2 regions of the Salinivibrio sp. AR640 genome follow, and region 1 is predicted to be linked to the other one. Evidence: predicted binding sites of a transcription regulator. Region 1 holds the regulator's gene; the other holds the start of a gene.

Region 1 (11,908 bases):
AAAAATGGTTGCAGCAGTACCCGGGAACCTTGGTCTTGATCTCACACGACCGTGATTTTCTTGATCCTGTGGTCAATCGTATCATTCATATTGAGCACGCTAAGCTGAATGAATACACCGGTAACTACTCGGATTTTGAAAGCATGCGCGCGCAAAAGTTAGCACAACAGCAAGCGCAATATGAGAAGCAACAAAAGCAAGTTGCTCACATGCAATCCTACATTGACCGTTTCCGATACAAAGCCAGCAAAGCCCGCCAAGCGCAAAGTCGGATAAAAGCGCTGGAACGCATGGAAAAGGTGCTACCGGCTCAATACGATAATCCATTTAGCTTTACCTTTTTACCCCCTGATGCATTGCCCACTCCCATTCTTATGATGGATAAGGTGGCCGCTGGCTATAACAAAACGCCAATTATCGAGAACATTCGCCTTAACTTAGTGCCTGGGGCGCGCATTGGCCTGTTAGGGCGTAACGGTGCGGGCAAATCAACGCTGATCAAGTTATTGTCGGGCGATTTGCCGGCGATGGCTGGCGAGCTAAGCTACTCTCAAGGGGTGAAAATAGGTTATTTTGCCCAGCATCAACTCGATACCTTACGTATCGATGAAACGCCGCTCCAGCATCTAAATCGCTTAGCACCAACTACTGCCGAGCAAACCCTGCGAGATTTTCTCGGACGGTTTGGCTTTCAAGGTGACAAAGCGTTGGAAAACATTGGCCCTTTCTCTGGCGGCGAAAAAGCACGTTTAGTCCTTGCATTGTTAGTCTGGCAAAAACCGAACTTGTTACTGTTGGATGAACCGACTAACCATTTGGATCTCGACATGCGCCAAGCGTTAACGCTCGCATTGCAATCCTATGATGGCGCGATGGTGATCGTCAGCCACGATCGCTTTTTATTGCGTGCGACAGCCGATGACTTGTATTTGGTGGACAAGGGCGCAGTGCTACCTTTTGATGGCGACTTAGACGACTATCACCGCTGGCTGACCGAACAACAACGCGCTGATCGTGCGGAAAACAAAAAGCAAGCCGCAGACGAAAAACTTGCCCCACAGCAAACGCAGTTAGATCGAAAAGCACAAAAGCGTCGTGAAGCCGAATGCCGAAAACAAACGGCGCCACTACGAAAAAAAATTGACCGTTTAGACACAAAGATCGAACAACTTTCTGCCATTATCGCAGAAGCAGAAAACCAATTAGCGGATCCCGCTATTTACCAGAGTGACAACAAAGCCCGTTTAACGGAGCAATTGCAACGCCAAGCCGATGCAAAGTCGACGCTCGAAGAGGTGGAACAAGAATGGATGGAGCAACAAGAAGCGCTAGAAGCCCTGGAGGCGACATTCAACCAACACTAACGCCTGGGATGGCAAACGCCGCCGATCTTTGGCAGTTTTGTTTGCACCACTATGCTAAGCAAGAGGTCAAACAAGCCTGCCTTAAATTACAAGACGAGCACCAAGGCAATGTGAACCTTGCTTTGTTGCTCGCTTGGATTGAAAGCCATGGTTACGGGCTTAGCCCCGAGAGCCTCACCCAGCTTAAGCACGCCTTGAGCCGGTCTGAACATTTGCTGATCGCTTATCGCCATCTAAGACGCGATCTCAAGCCACGCGTGGGCACCGGCCAATATAAAAAAATGCTCAACTTTGAACTCAGTTTAGAAAAGTTCCAGCAACAAGACTTGATTGAAGTGCTTAATCGTCAATCCTGGCTCACACAAGCCGCGTCTCCCTTGGCCTATTATTGCCGCCAGCTATCCCCCTCTGCCCGAAATCTCTATACACCACTACGGGTAGACCGGCCTACAAAAGAGGATGGAGCAGACGATGATGACACCCTTTAATCCCATTCCAACTGCCCGTAATGCGCATCTGCAAACCTTACTGCCACGCCTGCTGCGCCGGCAACCGCTTTTTGCGCCTATTTGGCAAGCGTTTGATCTACCTGACGGTGACTTTGTCGATCTTGCATGGACGCATCATCCCGAAGTAGGACAGCCTATTATTGTCTTGTTTCATGGCCTAGCAGGAAGCTTTGATAGCCCTTATGCCAATGGATTATTGGCCGCTTTCAAACAGCAAGGCTGGTGCGGTGTGGTGATGCATTTTCGCGGTTGCAGTGGCCGTCTTAATCGCGCGCCGCGGACTTATCATTCCGGCGAAACGGAGGACGCTCGGGCATTTTTGACCTATTTACGCCAGACCTACCCGAACAATGAGATTGCCGCTGTGGGAGTCTCTTTGGGAGGAAACATGTTGGTGCGCTACCTGGCCGACTATCAGCATGATCCGATTGTCAGTTGTAGTTGTGCTATTTCTCCCCCGCTCGATTTAGCGGCGTGCTCGACCCGTATTCAACAAGGGTTTTCCCGTGTTTATCAAGCGTATTTGCTACGGTCGATGCGACAAACCTTATCGGAAAAACTTACCCGACACCAAAAAGTGGGTCGGTGGCATGCTGGGGAGCGGCCAAAGATTAAAACTCTGTTCGAGTTTGATCAAACGGTCACCGCACCGCTGCATGGCTTTGACGATGCTCAACACTACTATCAAAGCTGTAGTGGTTTATCTGTCCTTGACGCTATTACGGTCCCACTTGCGATTATCCATGCGAAAGACGATCCCTTTATGACCGACGCAGTAATCCCAACCTCGCCTCTGCCCGCGAATATTGACTATCAACTGAGCGAGCATGGTGGGCATGTTGGTTTTGTTACCGGCAGTTGGCGCCAGCCACAGTTCTGGCTGGAGCAGTCGGTGCCTCACTGGTTAGCCTCACGCCTTTGCTCGTCCCGTTAAAAAGGGACGCCACGCAAAGCAAAAAAGACCGACGCACATTGATCTACTGCATTGTGTTGAATGATTGGGTAAAATGCGAGCTGATTCACAATATCAGCATCAAGCACCCTAACGTCTCAGCCATAAATCAACAAAAGGTGATGTAGTATGATGGTTCCTTGGCAATCGGTCCCTGAGGAAACACTGACTCGTTTAATCGAGCACTTTGTGTTACGGGAAGGAACCGATTATGGTGAGCAGGAAGTCAGCTTTGCACAAAAAGTGGCGGATGTTCGCCAACAACTGCAATCCGGCGACGCCGTGATTGTGTATTCTGAGTTGCACGAGACAGTGGATATTCGTCGTAAGGAAGCACTCAGATCTTAGCATCGCTGTACGCAATAAACAGCGATACACATTCAGACTGAATGACAGGGCGCGTCATGTCGGCTAAACATCCAATCATCGCGGTCACCGGCTCTTCAGGAGCAGGGACCACCACCACGTCCGAAGCATTCCGTAAGATGTTCCAGATGATGAACATCAAAGCGGCGTGGCTAGAAGGGGACAGTTTCCATCGCTTTACGCGACCGGAAATGGACGTCGAGATCCGTAAAGCACGTGAGCAAGGACGGCACATTAGTTACTTTGGCCCCACCGCCAATGATTTTCCGCGATTAGAGCAGTTTTTCCGTGAGTACGGTGAACTCGGCACAGGCAAATATCGCCGCTACTTGCATACCTTTGATGAAGCGGTGCCCTACAATCAAATGCCAGGGACCTTCACACCATGGCAGGATTTACCCGACAATACCAACGTACTATTTTACGAAGGCTTGCACGGCGGTGTGGTTGATGGTGAGGTCAATGTCTCCCAACATGTCGACCTATTGATTGGTATGGTCCCGATCGTCAACCTTGAGTGGATTCAGAAATTTGTCCGCGATACCCGCGATAGGGGCCACTCACGCGAAGCGGTCACCGACTCAATTGTGCGGTCGATGGACGATTATTTGCATTATATTACGCCGCAATTCTCACGCACTCACATTAACTTTCAACGGGTGCCGACGGTCGATACCTCCAACCCACTGAACGCCAAAGGCATTCCTTCGTTGGATGAGAGCTTTGTGGTGATCCGCTTTCGAGGGATGAAAAACGTCGACTTTCCTTATCTGCTGCAAATGATCACGGGGTCTTTTATGTCACGGCATAATACACTCGTCGTGCCAGGCGGTAAGATGGGCTTTGCGATGGAACTTATCATCCGTCCATTGATTCAGCAGCTAATCGAAAAAGGCAAGATTGGCTAGGGCGTAGCGCATCTATCGTGTATTACTTCTCAAGCCGTGATCTTAGCCACGTTTTTGCCAGGTTTTTAGGCGGTTGGCCTAGATCAAAATCAAGAAATTGCTAACAAAAAAAGATACACTCTTGTTAACATACAGTGAGCTTGTAGCCCGCGCCCAGACTTCGTATTCTGTGCATAGATCTGGTGGGTTACCCCTCAGACAAAGATAGGACGTTGTTGCCGGGCAACACATGCAGAGGAAATAAGTTATATGGTTCCAGGAAAACCTCAAACAGACCCTACACTCGAGTGGTTCCTTTCACATTGTCACATCCACAAGTATCCGTCTAAAAGCACGCTGATTCATGCAGGCGAAAAAGCGGAGACCTTGTATTACATCGTGAAAGGGTCTGTCGCCGTTCTAATCAAAGATGAAGAAGGCAAGGAAATGATCCTGTCTTATCTTAACCAAGGTGATTTTATCGGTGAGCTAGGCCTTTTCGAAGATGATCAGGAGCGTACCGCTTGGGTTCGGGCTAAGTCTCCTTGTGAAGTGGCAGAAATCTCATTCAAAAAGTTCCGCCAACTGATCCAGGTTAACCCTGATATATTAATGCGTTTGTCCTCACAAATGGCGCGCCGTTTGCAAGTGACCAGCCAAAAAGTGGGGGATCTTGCCTTCCTGGACGTCACGGGCCGTATTGCGCAAACCTTGTTGAATTTAGCGAAGCAACCCGATGCCATGACGCACCCTGATGGCATGCAAATTAAGATCACACGTCAAGAAATTGGCCAAATCGTTGGGTGTTCGCGTGAAACCGTGGGGCGTATTCTTAAAATGCTGGAAGAGCAAAATCTTATTTCAGCCCATGGTAAAACCATCGTGGTATACGGTACCCGCTAATCACAGCGCTCTCTGTATTCCCAACCGACGCCCTGGCGTCGGTTTTTCTTTTTAAAACAAAAAAAAGGAAGAGCGAACTCTTCCTTAACTGTGTATGCCTCGTTATATCAGCTATTTATTAGTGCGTGCTCTCAAAAATTTTATCCGCTGAAGCGGCAACAAATCCCTGGTACAACTCACCGTTGGGCAACACATAACGCTTAGCAAACTCATAAAACCCACCTGGAATGGTTTGCGTGCCATCAGAGAAAACAACAGCGACACGGTCAGCCATGGTGGAGGATTGCTCCAGATAAACGGATGCGTCCCCTTTTACTTCACCACCCGCTTCGTTAATTGCAAAGCCATTGTCTCGCAGCTTTTGATTAACCGATTGGCAATGATCATGAGCCTTTAACTGATTGACACTCACCGTGAAATGATTCGCACCATAACCGTGCGCGGCTACCCAGGACGCGTATTCACTCTCCTCAGCAAGCGCTTGATAGGTGGCGCTATCGATGTCCCAAAGCCGCCCCTGATGAAGAAAATCGCTCCCTGTTAGTGACGACGCATCGACTTGTGCCACCAGCTTGTGAACAATGGCTTGCAGCGCAGGCGAGCATTGCTCGACCATCAATTCACTGATAAACACTTTCGGCATCAAAGGATCGGGGTGCTCGAAATGGCAGGCATTGAGCTTTTTCGCTTCAAAGGTATAGTCCCCTTTTTGCTGATAGCCTAGCGCCAGGAAGGGGCGCGCCAAGACCTCAAGCCCAACCTTGGGCAAACCAAATGTCCGCAAGGCAATATGATCATTGATTAAAGGCTGCCCTTCTTCGAGCAAGGCATGTACCTGATGTGCCGATGGGCAAAGACGGTTAATATAGTCTTGCCATAATTTATCGAATAACGCTTGGCCACTGTCCATGTTGGTCTCCTTAATCTTGTTGAGTCGGAATACCGGGGGCGAACGTCTCAGGCAGTACCACCTGCTCCCCTTCCATTGATGCCATGGGATAAGCGCAATAATCGGCGGCATAGTAAGCGCTTGGACGTAAATTACCCGACGCACCTGGCCCGCCAAATGGCGCATCACCGCTTGCCCCTGTCAACTGACGATTACGATTCACAATCCCTGCGCGAATATGATCGAGGAAGTATTGCCATTCGCCCTCGTCTTCACTGATAAGGCCTGCCGACAAACCATAGCGGGTATCATTCGCCTTCGTGATCGCATCAGCCATATCCTGATAGCGCTGCACTTGTAGTAGCGGACCGAAATACTCTTCGTCGGGTAACGCTTGAATGCCACTCACATCTAAAATCCCTGGAGAAATCACCGCATCGTGTAAATGCTCGCACTCTATGACGGGGGTTGCTCCCAGATCGATCAATTTTTGTTGTGTGGCCAAAATCCCCTCGGCGGCAGCCATTGAAATTTGGGCGCCCATGAAAGGTGCGGGATCATCAAACTGTCCGCCCACTCGCACGGTTTTGGTCCATTGTGCTAGGCGAGTCAAGATCTTGTCACCCACTTCTCCCTCAGGCAGTAGCAGGCGGCGTGCACACGTACACCGCTGACCGGCACTGAGGTAGGCCGATTGAATAATGGTGTATACGGTGGCGTCTAAATCACCGAACTGATCACTCACCACCAAGGGGTTATTGCCCCCCATTTCCAGCGCCAGCATTTTATCGGGCTGGCCAGCAAACTGACGATGAAGAATATGCCCCGTATTGGCGCTACCGGTAAACAATAAACCGTCAATACCGCGCGCTTGGGCCAGCGCCTCACCGGTATTGCGCCCACCTTGTACCAGGCTGATCAGTCCTTGCGGTAATCCCGCTTCGAGCCAATAGCCCAAAGTCTTCTCTGCGACTTTTGGCGTCAGCTCAGAGGGTTTAAATACTACGCTGTTGCCCGCCAATAAAGCTGGAACAATGTGGCCATTAGGTAGATGCCCAGGGAAATTGTAAGGCCCGAATACCGCCATAACGCCAAGTGGACGATGGCGTAATACCGCTTGGGTGCCATTGACGTCTTTTTCACGTGAGCCTGTTCTTTCGTGGTACGCGCGCAAGGAGATCGCCACTTTGCCTACCATGGCCCCGACTTCGGTTTTGGTTTCCCACAAGGGTTTGCCCGTTTCTTCGGCAATGACCCGAGCCAGTTCATCGGTATTGGCTTTCACTATTTCGGCAAAGCGTTCCACCAGCGCTTGGCGCTCAGAAAAATCGGTATTGCGCCAACGCAAAAACGCGTCGCGTGCGGCGCTGACCGCTTGCTCCACTTGCGAACGACTCGCTTCTGCACCTTGCCAAATACATTGACTATCAAAGGGGTTTTGCGAGGTCATGATCTCGCCCTCGCCTTTCACCCACTCGCCATGAATCAAATGGCCTGCTGATTGCTTTGTCATTTTATCCCCCCATAGCAATCAAACGCAGTTGATCGCCGTTTTTTACATTCAATGCATCGGCAACCGCTGGGCTAATCACAACTTGATTGGTTTCGTGATCGATCGCAGCTTTCGCCGCGGTGGCACGGAAGCCAGCAAAATCGGTATTCGATATTAAATAATCCTGTGCGCTACTGTGCTCTCGTACGCGCGCTGAGGCGGTGAAAGAGTGACGTACAGACTCAATATTGGGGCGTAAGCATTCTACCGTTGGGCCCGCATCAAAGATGTCGACATAACCACGGCAAGAAAAGCCCTCTTTTTCCAACAAGCGTAATGCTGGACGGGTATTCGGGTGCACTTGACCGATAACTGCACGAGCTTCCTCACTCAGTAGGCTCACATAAATCGGCAATTTAGGCATTAAGTCGGCAATAAACCCTTTGGCACCAATCCCGGTGAGATAATCCGCCAAGGTAAAGTCAATGTTAAAAAAGTTGTCTTTTAGCCACTGCCAAAATGGCGAGTTGCCCTCGTCATCCGACACACCGCGCATTTCGGCAAACACCACGTCAGCGAAGCGCTCTGGAAATTGCGCCAGCATTAGGAAGCGGCATTTAGACAATAACTTACCGTTTAACCCGCCACGAAACTCTGGACGCATAAACAGGGTGCAGATTTCTGTCGCCCCCGTGTAGTTGTTGCCAAAGGTCAACACTTCAACAATGTTGTGCACGTTCAGTTTGCGTGATGAATGTACCACCTTGGTCAGATGGTAACTGTAAAACGGGTTATCAAGACCAATGGCGGCTTCGATGCCCGTGGTCCCTGCGATTTCACCGGTTTCTAAATCTTCGGCGACCATCAGATATCCCTCTGGCCCCGGCTCTGTCACCTGTTTGGCAAAACTCTCGAGCGAATTATTAATCCGCCCCTGTAGCAAATCGGCATCGACCGGCAAGGAGGTGAATCCATGCCCGGACGCTTCCGCACACAACATCAGTGCATCAAAATCTGATGCACGGATCGGCCGAATAACTAACATCTCAAATCCCTCCGAGTGAGTCAGGTCGCTTATCCTGCGACGACCTTGGCAATCGCACGTTCTAGGCGTGCCATTCCTTCTTCAATATCCGCTTTGGTAATGACCAGTGAGGGAGTAAAACGCACCACATTAGGCCCGGCAACGAGAACCAATAAGCCTTCTTCGCCTGCCGCAACCAAGATATCGCGTGCTCGGCCTTCCCAGTCTTGGTTCAGTGCCGCACCGAGTAACAAGCCTTTGCCACGCACTTCACTGAAGATGCCATATTTATCATTGATCGCTTCTAACCCGTCACGGAACCATTGCTCACGCTCTATGACACCGGCAAGCACGTCGGGTTTGGTCACTTCATTAACCACCGCTTCTGCCACCGCACAGGCCAGTGGATTACCGCCATAAGTAGAGCCGTGAACCCCCGGCTTCATATGCGCAGCCAAGGCGTCGGTCGTTAACATGGCACCAATTGGGATCCCGCCACCCAGTGATTTTGCGGTGGCTAAAATATCGGGCTCGACCCCAGACTCTTGATAAGCATAAAAAGTACCGGTGCGCCCGTTCCCCGTTTGCACTTCATCAAACACTAAAAGCGCATTGTGTTTATCACACAGTTCACGCACGGCTTGGAGAAAACCTGGCTCTGGCGGCACAATCCCACCTTCACCTTGTAAAGGCTCCATCATCACCGCACAGGTTCGGTCCGAAATATGATCGGCCAATGCGGCAATGTCATTGTAAGGAAGGTGTGTTACATCGCCGGGTTTAGGTCCAAAGCCATCGGAATACGCGGGCTGACCACCTACGGTGACAGTAAAGAAGGTGCGACCATGGAAGCCTTTGGTAAAGGCAATGATTTCACTTTTATGCTCACCATGTTCTTCTTTTGCCCAACGACGTGCCAGTTTCAGGGCCGCTTCGTTCGCTTCAGCGCCCGAGTTAGCGTAAAACACGCGGTCGGCAAATGAGAGTTCGGTGAGGCGTTTAGCCAGACGCAACGCGGGCGCATTGGTCATGACATTACTCAAATGCCACAGTTTCTGGGCTTGCTCGGTTAACGCATCAACCATGACCGGATGACAATGGCCTAAACAGCTCACCGCGATACCACCGGCAAAATCGATATACTCTCGGCCTTCTTGGTCCCAAATGCGCGACCCTTTACCGTGATCAGGAATCATCGGCATTGGGTTGTAACATGGCACCATGACTTCATCGAAGAGTTTACGTTCTACTTTGTGCTCCATTGTCATCACTCAATCCTTCTATGTTTTATCTATGAGGCATAGTATTTACATTATTTTAACCGCAGCAATAGCAGATTATGTTTTGTTTTCAGCATGGTAACAAAGCTCATGCAGTTTAAAGAGATAGTTATGCATAAACTGTGAGCAAAGAGAAGATGAAAGTGAGTAAGGCTATGATGCTAAGAAGGCAAGATTAACGGACTAGAGACCGACAGTTGCATAAGGTTGCAGCCGTTGACAAAGTGATTAAAAACAGCGAAATGTAAAATTAGTGATAAAGATCGCTATTTTTTGCAACCATTGCTGAAAAAAAAGACTCAAGAAAGGAAGACATACGGTAAAGGCTGCACGATAGAGGCCGCCACAGATAGAGCGTCAAAAGACGAACATATTAACCTGCCCGCACCGCTACCTAAGATTGTTGAAGAAAATTGGCTAACAAGGCATGGCCCTGCTCCGTCAGAATACTTTCCGGATGAAATTGCACCCCCTCAATCGCCAGCTGCCGATGTTTGAGCGCCATTATAATCTCACTGCCATCGTTATCGATAGCGGTCGCTGTGACGGCCAAACAGTGAGGTAGGCTTTGAGGTTCAACTAATAAAGAATGATAACGCGTGACAGTGACAGGGCTAGGCAGGCCTGCGAAGACCCCTTCTCCTTGGTGGGTAACTTGGGACGTTTTGCCATGCATTACCGTACGAGCTCTCACGACGTTCGCGCCAAATACTTGTGCCAGCGCCTGATAGCCAAGACAAACCCCTAAAATTGGAATTTTCCCGGCAAAGTGTGCAATCACCGCTAAGGAAATCCCCGCTTCATCCGGGGTACAAGGGCCAGGGGAGATAACGATGTGCGAGGGAGCCATCACCTCAATATCCGCCACACTAATGGCGTCATTTCGCGCAACATGGACCGATGCGCCCAGCTCACAAAAGCACTGATAAAGGTTATAGGTAAAGGAATCGTAATTATCGATGATAAGAAGCACTGTGCTACGCCATGCGATGGAAAACCGGCATGATGCTACCACAGTGCTGAATAGGCGTCATCCAGGTGCGAGCAACCTTCGCTGCCCGCCACAAGATTACGGCTGGGTGAGCTGACAGCGAAATCCGGTGTATTTAACCGTCATCGCGCTATCTGCAGGTGCACGGCCGCAGTAAACCGGGATCAGCCCTAGCGCTTTCACGGATACCCTTATCGAATCATCCGTCTGCAGCGCCAAGGATTGAACCAAAGGGCTAGCCTGGTCAAAGGTGCGCGTCGCGCGCCATTTCATCCACGCATGATCCGGACTTTTTTGTCCATTAAGTAAGGGGATAATAGGCAAGAAACTGCGATTATTGATCGTCACCGAGACGGGGACCACGGGCTCAGGATAATCGAGTGAGATCAGCACAGGATCGTGATCGGATGACGAGAATGGATTACTCGATTTCACCAATTCTCCGCTATATTGTCGGCTGTACTCAAACAGAGTGCTCTCTACTGAGTTAATATGCCACTCTTCCACCCCGACCACTTTGCTCGCCAAACTGGCATTGGCGAGTGCATGATCTAACGCGCCCAGCTCTCCAGAAAATGAGTACGAGTAGGCTTTATCCCCTAACCACTGCGTTGCGAGGTTGGTATAACCAAGACCTTGCTCAACGACGCTTGGCGTTGGATGCATAGGCACACCACGAATTTCAGTGCCCGCCGCGGTGATAATATCGCGCTGGCCCTCAGTACGCTGATAATCCGTTAGCACCCGCACCGGATCTTCTTGCGCATAAGCATTGAGATCACCCAAAATTAATACGTCACCGTCGACCGCTTTGAGATGGTCACGCAATGCAACGGCGGCAGACACGCGAAACGCATTGCAGTGTCCCTGCATATCCGCGGTATCAGTATCAAACTCACCCGCAATCCAGTCTTCATAGCAGCCTGAGCCTTTCGATTTAAAGTGATTCACCACCACACTGAGCGGCTGGTCATTAACCATAAAACGTTGAATTAGGCTATCACGCTGGTATTTGTCGAGTGTCTTAGTTTCTCCGTCTGGACTTTCGCCGCTGATATGCTGCTCTGGCATGGGTACCGCTTGCGCCTCACCTGCGAGATTGACCTTCGCGGGGCGATAAATCATGCCCACCATAATCGCATCTGAGCCAAAATAGGCGCCCTGATTTTTCTCTTGGTCACTGGGTTCGACAAATTGGTAATGATCACGCGAGTCAGCAAATTGCGCATTTAAATGGGTCACCAGATCAGC
Region 2 (6,326 bases), on a different contig from region 1:
CATACAGCCAGTTATAAACAAACGCATAAATCAGATAAAAAATGACGAGCCCAATATCCATGCTCAGAGCTTGCCAAAAGCTCATCGACAGCCACCACATGATAAAGGGAATAGTGGCGACCAGAAGCCCAGCCTCAAAAAGCACAGCATGCAACAGACGCAAGGGGAGGGTTTTGATCACTGAGCCCCGCCAAGCCAACATCGCTTTATCAAAGCCAATGTTGTAGACATAATTCCAGAAGGTGGCGAGCACCGAAAAAATCGCGCCCATGATCCCAAGATGACCGATGTCCGCTCCCAGAATCCAATTGAGCCCCAAGACCACCAAGATCAAGCCCGTTAGTTCAAAACCGATAGCATGGCGCCATCTGTCTGCTTTTGTTCGCATCAGATTTCCGGTTGCGGTTGGATAATGCGGCCAGATTACACGTAATGACCAGCAACTCAACCAAGATGTTCTCCACCTTATTGTCGGTAGTGATCTCCGTCACTGATAGAGCACCGTGTACCAGTGGGTATCGATACATGGATAGAAATAGTACAAATGTTTGTATATTTACGTATACCCTGAGTGAGAGCAGCACAATCCCCCATGTCTTTATTACCAGACAGACTGTTGCGCTTTATTTGAACAATATTAATATAAATTATTGATGTTGAATATAAGTTATTGAATAATAATAGCTCCATTCACGCAGATTCTTATGCCTAGGAGGTAACTGCCATGACTTATTATCCGATGAAAAAATTCGCTGTCATCGTTGCCTCTGCGCGTCACTGTGCCAACCACTTGGCGCAGGATACCCGCTCACGCATCTGACTCTGCGTCCAACTGTAACTGGTCGCAGGTATAACGCGACCAGTTTGCAGTCCCACTTCGCTTTATGCCTGTGGCCTCCTATAACCCAAAAGGAGAGCCATCATGACTCAACTATCTTTATTACCTTTAGCCCAAGTACTGGTACGTTTGGATGCGGCTCGTCAGCGTCGTACAAGCACACACCGTCACCGCTACACAGATGTGGCGTTAAATCGTCATCTGCAGCGTGATATTGGTATTGCGCCTGACAAACAATACGCCTTGCCCGTTAGCACACAATTTGCGGCAAAACGTTATCTTGTGACATGGCGACGACGATGGCGGTGGCTATAATGGGTCCCAGGAAGCGGCGTATCGGTTGATACGCCGCCCCATCATCGAATAAAACACCGCGCGGCGGCCAATTTGGCTGCCGTTTGCGATCTAAGGGCAGGGGTTAGGGTAGCGGTTAGCGATCTCATCAATACCGGCAAGCACATCGTCACTCAGCGTTAGCTCCAAGCTATCGAGATTACTCTCCAGCTGTTTTAGCGTCGTGGCGCCAATAATATTGGAAGCGACAAAAGGACGACTGTTGACGAACGCGAGTGCCATTTGCGCCGGATCAAGACCATGACGCTGAGCCAGATCGACGTATTCTTGCGTGGCCTTTTGCCCTGATTCAGTAAAATAACGGGCGAAGCGTTGGTGCAGTGTACAGCGTGCGCCTTTTGGACGTGCACCTTGCAAATATTTACCGCTCAGTGCGCCAAAGGCAAGCGGTGAGTAAGCCAATAACTCCACCCCTTCTTGGTGGCTGATCTCAGAGAGCCCCACCTCAAACGTCCGGTTAAGCAGGTTATACGGATTCTGAATAGAGACGATACGTGTGAGGCTGTGCTTCTCTGCCAGATGCAAATAGCGCATCACGCCCCAAGGGGTTTCATTAGAAACGCCGATATAACGGATTTTTCCCGCTTGTACTAGCTCGTTCAGTGCATCCAAGGTATCCAAAATCGTCACCCCAGAATGCTCGTCTTGATAAGGATAATTGAGCTTACCAAAACAGTTATTATGCCGTTGCGGCCAATGGACTTGATACAAATCGATATAGTCGGTTTTCAGTCGCGTCAGGCTATCTTCAACGGCTTGATGAACATGACGTCGGTTGAGCGACATGTTGTCACGGATGTAAGGAACATTGCGCGGGCCAGCCACTTTAGTGGCGAGGATCACACGATCGCGCTTTCCCGACTTTTCCAGCCAGTTACCGATATATTGCTCGGTTAACCCTTGTGTAGGTTGGCTTGGGGGGACGGGGTACATCTCTGCGGTGTCGATAAAATTAACACCGCGCTCAAAAGCAAGATCGAGCTGAGCATGCGCGTCGGCTTCACTATTTTGCTCACCAAATGTCATTGTGCCAAGACACACTTTACTCACGTCTAGCGAGGAATGGGGCAAACGGTGGTATTGCATCCTATCTCCTTGTCTGCAATCGACCTATGGCAGTCCATAGTAGAGAATTTTGCCTTTAATCGAAAGCGGTTTAACCGCACCGCTCGGCTTGACAGGTGTGCAAACTTTAACCATTACTTGTATGGGTGACGCCATGAATTGCCGGGCGATGGGGTGTATTGGGTCAGGTAGCAACAGGCGCCAAAGAAAGCGACAAGAGGAAAGTCAAATGAACTATGCACAACTCAAGGCGTGGATGCGCGCGGATCCCCAGTCATGTCCGCAATGCTACATCATGGCTCATGCGGGAGGCGCCAAGTATTCGGTAGAAGTCGAAATCAAGAAGCAGCTCGAGCCTTTACGTTCCGATCAAACCGGCGAGGTGATGCAGTTTGATCATGTGGGACAAGTAGGGGATAAGCTCAAGGCGCTTGGCATTGAACAGGGCGTGTTACGCTTAATGGATCCCTATGATGAGTTCGCGACCGGTGGGGAGCCTGGGTGTCGCGAAGACATGCCGATTCGATTTTAAGGCACTATTATTGTGGATCGAGGAAGTAACGGTTCAGGATCTGGTGGGTAAATTGTGTCCGTAAATAAAACCCTCGTGGTAGCGTTCGAATTGGCTCGCCATGAGGCCCAAAGGCGTCGGTGAGTACGCTGCCATTAGCAGCCTTGGGCCGCAATTGTAGGTATTGGCCTTGACGTGCCGTGATTTCTGTCACGCGTCCCAATGCCACCCAATCCATTAATTCTTCCCAGTCGGCGCGTAAGCATGCGTCTTCTTCTGAGCTAGGAGACCACAGCAGGGGAGTCCCTATCCGTCGCTTCGCCACGGGAATATCACGCTCGCCTTCCACGGGGACCCATAACACGCGTGATAGTTTTTGTCTTACATGGCTGGTTTCCCAACGAACCCCCGCAATCCCAGTGAGCGGCGCGACACAGACAAAGGTTGTTTCTAGAGGCTTACCGTTTTGGTTGACGGGAATGGTTTTTAGCTCAATCCCCAAATGTGCGAAGTCTTGTTCAGGCTTACTCCCCGCATTGGCACCTAAACAGGTCTCGAGTAACATACCGATCCAGCCTTTTTCCCGAGAGAGTGTTTCCGGACAGCTTATCCTTAGTGACTGGCTCACTTCACCCAGCGTCAGACCTGCAAGCTCTAGTGCTCGGTCCATCAGTATCTGTTCAGACTCAGGAGGATGTATCACAGTGGCTCGATCCTGTTTATGAGCATAACGGTCGTGCATTATCGAGAACTGTCATCAGTGCTGCAAGTGGATCCTTGGGGAGAGAATGTCATGACTGTCCTTTAGTTATCCACATGGATATCATTTTATGCGCGTAAAATGAGGCGCATGATCATATATACAGTAATAAAAATCAGAGAAAAATGGATAAAAGAGCTAATCTGTCGTTTTTTTGAGCTATCGATGTGGATAATTCACTAACTGGTGGATCTTTGAGCGATCTGTGCGTATTTAATGATCGTCTGATCTTGTTAAGGATCCTATCTTAGCAGTTTACTTTTAAATTTCTGAATTTAATGATTTATTTTATTTTTATGACAATATTTCTTTCCGTTAGATGATCGATGCCTGATGCTTTAATGCACTTTTTCTAGGCTTCTTCACAAATCTATCCACAGAAAGCGTGAATAAATGTGCGCAAACTCTCATTGCTATGTTTATAACTTCCTGTTAGAGGGTGAGTTATCCTCAGATGACGACGAGAGCGCAAAAAAGAAGGTCAATCCACAATGTTTGTTTACCCTCAGCCGCTTTTTGTGAAAAAATCAGGTTCAGTAGAGATTTATCATTGAGGTTGTCCAGTGATTGATGGCGATGGCTATCGTCCCAATGTGGGGATAGTAATTTGTAACGGCCACGGTCAAGTACTCTGGGCTCGTCGATATGGTCAGCATTCATGGCAGTTTCCACAAGGTGGTATTGATGAAGGAGAAAGTCCTGAGCAAGCCATGTATCGTGAATTGTATGAAGAAGTTGGACTGACCAAAAAAGATGTGCGCATCTTGGGGACTAGTCGACATTGGTTACGTTATAAATTACCGAAACGCTTGGTGCGGTGGGATTCTAAACCCGTATGTATTGGGCAAAAGCAAAAATGGTTTTTGCTTAAGCTTGAGTGTGATGAGTCACACGTGAACGTTTTGCGTGGCGGGACACCGGAATTTGATGGCTGGCGTTGGGTCAGTTATTGGTATCCTGTGCGTCAAGTCGTGGCATTTAAGCGTGAAGTCTATCGGCGTGCAATGAAAGAGTTTGCGCCGCTTGCGATGCCTTTTAAAGAACGCAAACCTCGACGTAAAAATAAGCGAGGGTAAAGGAGAAACTCGGTGCTCACGCAGTTAAGGAATATTGTGCAAAGCGTTGCAGTGTCAGCCGATCTCGATCAGGCGCTGCATACGTTGGTGCAACAAACCTGCTTGGCAATGCGTACCGAGTGCTGCTCTGTCTATCTCGCCAACCTTGAGCAACAAAGCTTTGATTTGATGGCAACGCAGGGGCTCGATCCGTCGGCGCAAGTGTCGATGTCGTTTGGTGACGGGTTAGTTGGCGTGGTTGGTCAACGAGCTGAGCCTTTAAACCTCGCTTATGCACGACGACATCCTGCGTTTAAACCTTTTCCAGCGACAGGAGAAGATGCGTTTCAATCTTTTTTGGGTACGCCCATTATTTATCGAAAAAAGGTGCTGGGCGTATTAGTCGTTCAGCAACACCAACCGCGTCAATTTGATCAAAGTGAAGAGTCGTTTCTTGTCACCTTAGCCGCGCAGTTGGCGGTGGTATTTGCTCATGCGGACGCGCAAGGGGGATGGCAAGGTACCCGATCGCCTGTTTTACTTGAAGGGATGCCGGCGTCACCGGGGATCGGTATTGCTCAAGCTTGGTGCGACGAGTCGCAACCAAGGCTAGAAGACGTTGCTCCGGCAAGCAGTCTCGATGCGTCGCGAGAGCTCGACCGCTTAGACGCCGCGATTGATGAGGCCAGTACCGAGTTCCGGCGTTTGCGTAAGCGCTTTGATAAGGAGCTACAAAAAGACGCATTAGCGATTTTTGATCTGTTTGTACATCTGCTCAATGATCCCATGTTGCGAGAAGACATAACGGTCAGGATCCAGCAAGGCGATGAAGCGACGTGGGCCGTGCGACAAACTGTGGAGGCCTTTTCCGCACGCTTTTCCCTGATGGACGATCCTTATCTCAAAGCGCGCGCAGACGATGTAAAAGAACTGGGTCAGCGATTACTCTATTTTTTGATGGCCCCGGCAGGCAGTGCTCCAGCGATTTCATCACCGGTTGTGTTACTGGCTCACGAGCTGACAGCCGGTATGCTGGCTTCGATTCCTCGTACCTTACTGGCAGGCGTTGTCGCCGAACAGGGAGCGGCTAATTCTCATGCTGCCATTCTCGCGCGGGCATTGGGGATCCCTGCGATCATGGGGGTCAGCTTTTCTCCCTCACGCTTGCACCACAAAACCGTTATCCTCGATGGACACAAAGGGATATTAATGATCGAGCCTGCCGAGGCCTTGATCAACGAATACCAGCAATTGGTTCAAGAAGAAGCCAGCTTACAATCGACCTTTGAGACAGCACTGGCCAGCCCGGGACAAACCCAAGACGGCACCCGGGTTGAGGTCCATTTAAATGCCGGTCTCAGTGCCGATAGTCAAATTGCGATTAATCAAGGGGTGGATGGGGTAGGACTTTTTCGCACTGAAGTCCCTTTTTTAATGTTACGCCGGTTCCCCTCTGAAGACGAACAAGTGAAACAGTATCGCGCCATTCTTGCCAGTTACCCTGATAAGCCTGTGGTGATGCGTACGTTGGATATCGGTGGAGATAAGCCGCTTCCTTACCTAAGTGTGGAAGAAGATAATCCTTTTCTGGGGTGGCGCGGTATTCGCTTCAGCTTAGATCATCCGGATATCTTTTTGATCCAAGTCCGTGCGATGTTACGCGCGAGCATAGGTTTAAATAACCTTAAGTTACTACTGCCAATGATCTCTGGCCGCAATGAGTTATTGGAAGCGAAAACCTTG

What was found. The regulator CRP, encoded in region 1, controls carbon source genes, mostly activating them, when cyclic AMP is high. The targets are predictions, from matches to a motif close to TGTGANNNNNNTCACA.
Region 2: the regulator CRP is predicted to act here: its motif matches at 3,923-3,938, upstream of rppH (RNA pyrophosphohydrolase).

Annotation. Positions count from the first base shown of each region.
Region 1 is NZ_MUFD01000026.1:24,418-36,325, reverse strand. Features, by position in the region: gene BZG75_RS12525 (ABC transporter ATP-binding protein) at 1-1,364, shown strand, start outside; gene BZG75_RS12520 (TIGR02444 family protein) at 1,373-1,852, shown strand; gene BZG75_RS12515 (hydrolase) at 1,836-2,807, shown strand; gene BZG75_RS12510 (YheU family protein) at 2,955-3,173, shown strand; gene BZG75_RS12505 (phosphoribulokinase) at 3,230-4,099, shown strand; gene crp (cAMP-activated global transcriptional regulator CRP) at 4,349-4,981, shown strand; gene BZG75_RS12495 (DUF1338 domain-containing protein) at 5,100-5,891, opposite strand; gene astD (succinylglutamate-semialdehyde dehydrogenase) at 5,902-7,383, opposite strand; gene astA (arginine N-succinyltransferase) at 7,385-8,407, opposite strand; gene BZG75_RS12480 (aspartate aminotransferase family protein) at 8,437-9,654, opposite strand; gene BZG75_RS12475 (anthranilate synthase component II) at 10,061-10,639, opposite strand; gene BZG75_RS12470 (ExeM/NucH family extracellular endonuclease) at 10,736-11,908, opposite strand, start outside.
Region 2 is NZ_MUFD01000015.1:37,095-43,420, reverse strand. Features, by position in the region: gene BZG75_RS09140 (PACE efflux transporter) at 1-388, opposite strand, end outside; gene BZG75_RS09135 (hypothetical protein) at 923-1,153, shown strand; gene BZG75_RS09130 (NADP(H)-dependent aldo-keto reductase) at 1,244-2,278, opposite strand; gene BZG75_RS09125 (DUF6482 family protein) at 2,487-2,789, shown strand; gene mutH (DNA mismatch repair endonuclease MutH) at 2,797-3,510, opposite strand; gene rppH (RNA pyrophosphohydrolase) at 4,092-4,604, shown strand; gene ptsP (phosphoenolpyruvate--protein phosphotransferase) at 4,617-6,326, shown strand, end outside.